Tistrella mobilis: one gene and its partner. Each later gene encodes a partner of the first gene's protein in a complex. Links are inferred from orthologs where the notes say so. Each region holds a gene or a part of one and is shown in the gene's direction. Other genes may lie near its edges.

Evidence for each region. The genes of interacting proteins can lie anywhere in the genome.
Region 2: the proteins of P7L68_RS12750 (region 1) and xseA are in contact, whole or in part, in a cryo-EM structure (PDB 8TXR), measured with the Escherichia coli proteins. The link is inferred for Tistrella mobilis from one-to-one orthologs.

The regions. Positions count from the first base shown.
Region 1 is NZ_CP121017.1:1,532,586-1,536,125, forward strand. The notes cover bases 749-3,540. They hold P7L68_RS12750 (exodeoxyribonuclease VII small subunit), read left to right. Parts: upstream 749-1,911; coding sequence 1,912-2,169; downstream 2,170-3,540. Other genes in these bases: P7L68_RS12745 (histone deacetylase family protein), read left to right, coding at 838-1,776; P7L68_RS12755 (polyprenyl synthetase family protein), read left to right, coding at 2,226-3,152; dxs (1-deoxy-D-xylulose-5-phosphate synthase), read left to right, coding at 3,443-3,540. Also shown: P7L68_RS12740 (AbrB family transcriptional regulator), read right to left, coding at 1-519. UniProt on the Escherichia coli protein: Bidirectionally degrades single-stranded DNA into large acid-insoluble oligonucleotides, which are then degraded further into small acid-soluble oligonucleotides.
Region 2 is NZ_CP121017.1:371,462-374,757, forward strand. Bases 359-3,296 are described here. They hold xseA (exodeoxyribonuclease VII large subunit), read left to right. Parts: upstream 359-982; coding sequence 983-2,611; downstream 2,612-3,296. Other genes in these bases: purD (phosphoribosylamine--glycine ligase), read right to left, coding at 359-791; P7L68_RS07485 (M23 family metallopeptidase), read left to right, coding at 2,672-3,296. Outside these bases: more of purD, read right to left, coding at 1-358. UniProt on the Escherichia coli protein: Bidirectionally degrades single-stranded DNA into large acid-insoluble oligonucleotides, which are then degraded further into small acid-soluble oligonucleotides.

The DNA.
Region 1 (3,540 bases):
CATGGCTGGCCGGATGGTGGCTGCCACGCCATGGCCTTCGACATAGGCGAGATAGAGCGGCACGGTGAAGACCACCGCATAGATCCTGACGGCATGGGTGAGGGCGACGGTGGCGATGTCGGCCCGGTATTCCTCGGCGACCCGCGTCATCTCGTTGATGCCGCCGGGCATGGCGGCAAAGAAGGCGGTGGCCCGGTCGACCCGGCCGAAGGCGATCATCAACCCGTAGCCCAGGGCGAAGAGCAGCAGGATATAAAGGGTGAGGGCGGCCAGCCCCAGAGGCCAGCCTGCGGCATGGGCGAAGGTGTCGGGCCGGAAGCTGCCGCCCAGCACGATGCCGAGCGCCACCACCGTCCAGATCCTGAGCCGGCGGTTGATGCCGAGCGGCGCCCCCAGAATCCCGGCCACGGCGGTCAGGCTCATCGCCCCCAGCATCCAGGCCAGAGGCAGATGGAACCAGGCGAACAGGGCGCCGCCGAGCGCGCCGGTCACAAGAGTGAGGGCGATCCTGAAGGGCATCACGTCCGGAGGTATCCTGCTCGCCTTTGGGTTGTGGTTCGACCACTATCGCGCCCGATGGTATACCAGTTCGGCCGCGGCTTTCCCATCCCGTCCCCGTCCTGCCCCGGTGCATGTATCGGCACTTGCCTCCGGCGCGGCTGCGCGGGAGAGTAGGGCGACTGTCGAAGTGTGATGCCGATCCGGCGACGCCGCCCTGCCGAAAACGCCCAGGTGCTGCCAACGCCGGACAGTTCGTTCCGCCTCAGGCCGTGTCCGGCCAACCTCTTCTCGGGTTGGAGGCCGCCCTGCGGGACATGCGAGGAAACGCTGAACCTGATGTCGGTGCTGTTGCTGACCCACCCGGCCTGTCTCAACCACGAGACCGGATCCTGGCACCCGGAATCGCCCGATCGCCTGCGGGCGGTGCTGAAGGCGCTGGACGCCCCCGAATTCGCGGCCCTGGTGCGCGAAGAGGCGCCGCTCGCCTCGGACGAGACGCTGGCCCTTGCCCATGATGCCGCCTATGTGAAGAGCGTGCTGGCCGCGATTCCCCAAACCGGTGCGCAGGCGCTGCATCTGGACCCGGATACCGTGGTCTCGCCCGGGTCGGGAGAGGCGGCGCGCCGTGCGGCGGGCGCCGTGGTGGCGGCGGTGGATGCCGTGATGGCCGGGCGCTTCGACCGCGCCTTCTGCGCCATCCGCCCCCCCGGACATCATGCCGAGCCGGCGCGGCCGATGGGCTTCTGCCTGTTCAACAACGTTGCCGTGGGTGCCATGCATGCGCGTGCCGTGCACAAGGTGAACCGGATCGCGGTGGTGGATTTCGACGTCCATCACGGCAACGGCACCCAGGCGATGTTCGAAAACGACCCCGACCTGTTCTATGGCTCGATCCATCAGGCGCCGTTCTATCCGGGCACCGGGCGGATCTCGGAGCGGGGCGTTGCCGGCAACATCATGAACATTCCCTTCGGTGCCGGATCGGGGGGGATCATGGTCCGCCGGGCCTTCATCGAGCGGCTGATCCCGGCGCTGGACGAATTCATGCCCGACCTGCTGCTGGTCTCCGCCGGCTTCGACGCCCATCACCGCGACCCGGTTGGCGGCATGGACCTTGGCACGGAAGATTTCGCCTGGATGACGAAGGAGCTGATCGAGGTTGCCCGGCGCCATTCCGGCGGCCGCATCATCTCCACGCTTGAAGGCGGCTATGACCTGAGAGCGCTGGCCGATGCCGCCGCATCCCACGTCCATGTGCTGATGACGACCCCCTGATCCCGACCTCCTGATCCTGCGGTCTGATTCTGGCCGGCCTTGCCCGTGGGCGCGGGGCCGGCTTACACTCCGCGCTCATCCGATCTGCCCCACCCCCAGACCGCCCCCCAGACAGACCGAGGAGGTTCCGAGGCCATGGCCGCCGCCGACACCCTGCCGCCGGAGATCGCGGAGCTGAGCTTCGAGGATGCCCTGAAGCAGCTTGAACAGATCGTGCGCAAGCTGGAAAGCGGCGAGGCGCGGCTGGAAGAGGCGATCGAGGATTACGAGCGCGGTGCCCTGCTGCGCCGGCATTGCGAGCGCAAGCTGGCCGAAGCCAAGGCCAAGGTGGAGCGCATCGTGCTGGGCGGCGATGGCCGCCCCGCCGGGCTTGAGCCGGTGGATCCCGAATGAGCACCGGCCCCCGGGATCCCGTTGCCGAAGACCCGTTCGCGAGCGACGAGACCGTGATGCCGCTGCCCGTCTTCGACGCGGCGGCGCGTGCGGCGCTGAACGCCCGGCTGACCGAGGTGGCGGCGGGCGTCGATGCGGCGATGGACCGGCTGCTGCCGCCTGAAGGCGGCGGCGCCTCCCCCCGGCTGACCGAGGCGCTGCGCTATGCGGTCTTTGCCGGCGGCAAGCGGCTGCGGCCCTTCCTGATCGCGGCATCGGGGGCGCTGTTCGACGTGCCGGCAGACCGGCTCTATCGCGCCGGGGCGGCGGTCGAATTTCTGCACACCTATTCGCTGGTCCATGACGATCTGCCGGCGATGGACGACGACGATCTGCGTCGCGGCCGTCCGACCACCCATCGCCGCTTCGACGAGGCGACCGCGATCCTGGTGGGCGACGCGCTGCTGACGCTCGCCTTCCAGGTGCTGGGCGAGCCCGACACCCATCCCGACGGCACGGTCCGCGCCGATCTGGTGGTGGCGCTGGCCGAGGCCGGCGGTGCCGGCGGCATGGTCGGCGGGCAGATGCTGGACATCGAGGCCGAGACCGGCAGCGAGGCGCAGGATCTGGGCGCCATCGGCCGCATGCAGCGGCTGAAGACCGGCGCGCTGATCGAATTCTGCTGCCGGGCCGGCGCAATACTGGGCGGCGCCGGCATGGAGGCGCGCACCAGCCTGCGCGATTATGCCCGTGCGGTGGGCCTGGCCTATCAGATCGCCGACGACCTGATCGATGTGACGGGCGATCCAGCGGCGGCGGGCAAGGCGGTGGGCAAGGATGCGGCCCGCGGCAAGGCCACCTTCGTCGGGCTCATGGGGGTGGACGGCGCGCGTGCCGAGGCCGCCCGGCTGATGGACATGGCGCTGGCGGCGCTTCAGGGCTTCGACGGACGGGCCGACGACCTGCGCCGGCTGGCGGTTCATGTCGTGACGCGTGACCGCTGAGTGCAACCTTTTTGCAACGATGATGGTTGATCGGCGCATGGCTGCGGGCTGTGCAAGCCTTGTGGCGGCCGTTATATTGGCCGGATTTCCGTCGATCCCCTGATCGGCGGGTTTCATTGCCGGTGACGGGCTGCCATATCACCGGTAATGCCTGATCCCCGCGGCGATATCCGTCGTTGCGGGTTGCAAGGGCAGGCCGAGAGCCCTAAGAAACGGGGCTCCCGATGCGGCGGGGTCGTCTTCTGCCGCATCGGTCAACAAAACATCGCGTGCGCGAGGAGAGGTCGCCAGTGTCCGATCGCCCGTCCACCCCGCTGCTCGACACCGTTCGGGTGCCGGCCGATATCCGCGGCTTCAACCGCGACCAGCTCCGCCAGCTGGCCGATGA
Region 2 (3,296 bases), 1.2 Mb from region 1 along the record:
ACGAAGGGCGTGCCTTCGGCCGCCATGGCATCGACCGTGCGCTGGACGATCTCGTTCATCGCGCGGTCGGTGATCTCGGGCGTCATGCAGGGGGCGGGGGAATAGGCGCCCATGCCGCCGGTATTGGGGCCGGTGTCGCCGTCGCCCACGCGCTTGTGATCCTGGGCGGTGCCGAGCAGGATGGCGGTGGTGCCGTCGGACAGCGCGAACAGGCTTGCCTCTTCGCCCTCCATGAACTCCTCGATCACCAGCGACGCGCCGGCGCTGCCGAAGCGGCCACCCAGCATCTCGTCCACGGCTTCCAGCGCCTCGGCCTCGGTCATCGCCACGACCACGCCCTTGCCGGCCGCCAGCCCGTCGGCCTTGACCACGATCGGCGCGCCCTGCGCGCGGATATAGGCCCTGGCCGCCCCGGCATCGGTGAAGCGGGCATAGGCGGCGGTGGGAATGCCGTAGCGGGCGCAGATATCCTTGGTGAAGCCCTTGGAGCCTTCCAGCCGGGCAGCGGCGGCCGAGGGGCCGAAGGCCGGCACGCCGGCCGCCTCCAGCACATCGGCCAGGCCGGCGACCAGCGGAGCCTCGGGGCCGATCACCACCAGGCCGATGCCTTCAGCCTTGGCGAAAGCGGCGATGCCGTCCATGTCGGCCGGATCGAGGTCCAGAATCTCGGCATGCTCGGCAATACCGGCATTACCGGGTGCGGCACACAGATAAGACACGGAGGCACTGGCTTCGAGCGCACGCGCCAGTGCATGCTCCCGACCGCCCGATCCGATCAGCAGAACCTTCATCGCACGCTCCCGTCGGCCTGATTCAGTGGAGTCCGCTTTCCCGGCGCGGTCATACCGCCGGCGGTGCGCAACCGCCCCGGGTTGCCCGTCTTCGGGCACCATGCTTCTATCATGGCACCCGTCCGGGAGAAACCCCACCCGCGACCGCGCCTGACATGCCTCGTCCCGCCCTCCGATCCGGAGCCGATGCCTTGAGCCGCCTGCCCTTCGATACCGACCGTCCCTCCCGCCAGCGCGACCCGGGCGCCGAGGCGGCCGCAGACGGCCACAACCTGCCGGTCTATACCGTCAGCGAGATTTCGGGCGAGCTGAAGCGCACGGTCGAAAGCCGCTTCGCCGCCGTCCGGGTCCGCGGCGAGATCAGCGGCTTCAAGCGTGCCGCTTCGGGCCACTGCTATCTGGCGCTCAAGGACGAGGATGCGCTGATCGATGCGGTGGTCTGGCGCGGCGCCGCCATGCGGCTCGGCTTCAAGCCCGAGGACGGGCTGGAAGTGGTGGCGACCGGCCGGCTGACCACCTATCCGGGCCGGTCCAAATACCAGCTGGTGGTGGAGCAGATGGAGCCGGCCGGCGCCGGCGCGCTGATGGCGCTGATCGAAGAGCGCCGCCGCAGGCTTGCCGCCGAAGGCCTGTTCGATGCCGCACGCAAGCAGCCGCTGCCCTTCCTGCCCGAGGTGATCGGCGTGATCACCTCGCCCACCGGCGCCGTGATCCGCGACATCCTCCACCGCCTCGCCGATCGTTTTCCGCGCCGGGTGATCCTGTGGCCGGTGATGGTCCAGGGGCCGGGGGCGGCCGAGCAGGTGGCCGCGGCCATCCGCGGTTTCGATGCTCTGGGGCCAGGCGACCGGGTGCCGCGCCCCGATCTGCTGATCGTCGCCCGCGGTGGCGGCAGCATCGAGGATCTGATGGCCTTCAACGAAGAGAGCGTGGTCCGCGCAGTGGCCGGGTGCTCGATTCCGTTGATCTCGGCCGTCGGTCATGAGACCGACACCACGCTGATCGATTTCGTGGCCGATCTGCGGGCGCCCACGCCGACCGCCGCTGCCGAGAAGGCGGTGCCTGTGCTGGGCGAACTGCTGCTGGAACTGGGGGATCTGGGCGCCCGCCTGCCGGCGGCCGCCTTCCGGCTGATCGAGCGCGGCCGGGAACGCACCGCCGGCCTTGCCCGCGGTCTGCCGCGGCCGCAAAGCCTGATCGATGCCGCCACCCAACGCCTGGATGATCGGGCCGAGCGGCTGGATGCCGGCATCGACCGGGTTCTGGAGCGCCGGGCGGCCCGTGTGCGCGAACTGGCCGCCCGGCTGAAGAGTCCCGGCCAGCGTTTCGCCGAGGCCGCCGGCCGGCTGGACCTGACCGGGCAGCGGCTGGAAGCGGTGATGGGCCGGGTTCAGGACCGTGCCGCGGCCCGGCTCGACCGGGTGGCGGCGGGGCTTTCGCCCGCAGCGGCGATCCGGGCCGGTCGGCTTGGTCGCGAACGGCTGGACGGGCTGGGCGTTCGTCTCGACGCCGGCGCCGGGTTGAAGCTGCAGCGGCTGGGGGAGCGGCTGGAGGCGCAGGCTGCGTTGCTGGAAAGCTATTCCTACCGCCGGGCGCTTGCCCGTGGTTTTGCACTGGTCGAGACGGTGGACGCGGCCGGCGGCATCGGCCAGCCGGTCACCCGGGCTGCGGTGGTCAGCCCCGGTCAGGCCCTGGCCCTGGTCTTTGCCGACGGGCGGGTCGACGTGCAGGTCTCGGGCGAGGCCGGGACGACACCCCCGGCGGCACCGCGTCGGCGCGGCCGCGGGCGTGGTCCGGCAGCCCAGCCCGACCTGTTCTGACTGTGCAGCCGTGGTCGGCTCCCCCCCGGCCGGATCGTTGACGGAAAGGGTTCCCTCCCCATGCCCCTGAACACCGCTCGTTTCCGCGGCACCGTCTGTGCGCTGCCGGTTCTGCTGATGCTGAATGCGGCAGCGCCGGCCCAGACCCGTGCCTCTGATCCGGGGCAGACCAATGCGGCTCAGCCACCGGCCATGCCGGCGCCGATCCAGGATCCCCCCACGGCCGAGGCGCCGGCGATCCAGATCGACGGTCCGGCAAGCCAGGGCAGCCTCAATCTCGGCCGGGTCCCCAAGGGCTGGCAGGTGGCGGTCGACGGCGTGCCGGCCCGGGTCGACGATTCCGGCCGCTTCGTCTTCGGCATCGGGCGTGATGCCGCCACCGCCGATCTGGTCGCCCGCGCGCCACATGGCGCCACGCTGGAGCGGCGGGTGACGGTGGCCGCGCGGGACTGGGCGATCGAACGGATCGACGGCCTGCCGCCGCCCAAGGTGACGCCGGATCCGGAACTCCAGGACCGGCTGCGTCACGAGCGTGAGCTGATCCTGAATGCCCGTTCCGCCTCGGATGACGGCATTATCGGTTTCGAGATCGCGACCAGGGGCTTCCGCCTGCCGGTCGAGGGGCGGATTTCAGGCGTGTTCGGCAGCCAGAGGGTGCTGAACGGCGCGCCGCGCAGCCCCCATC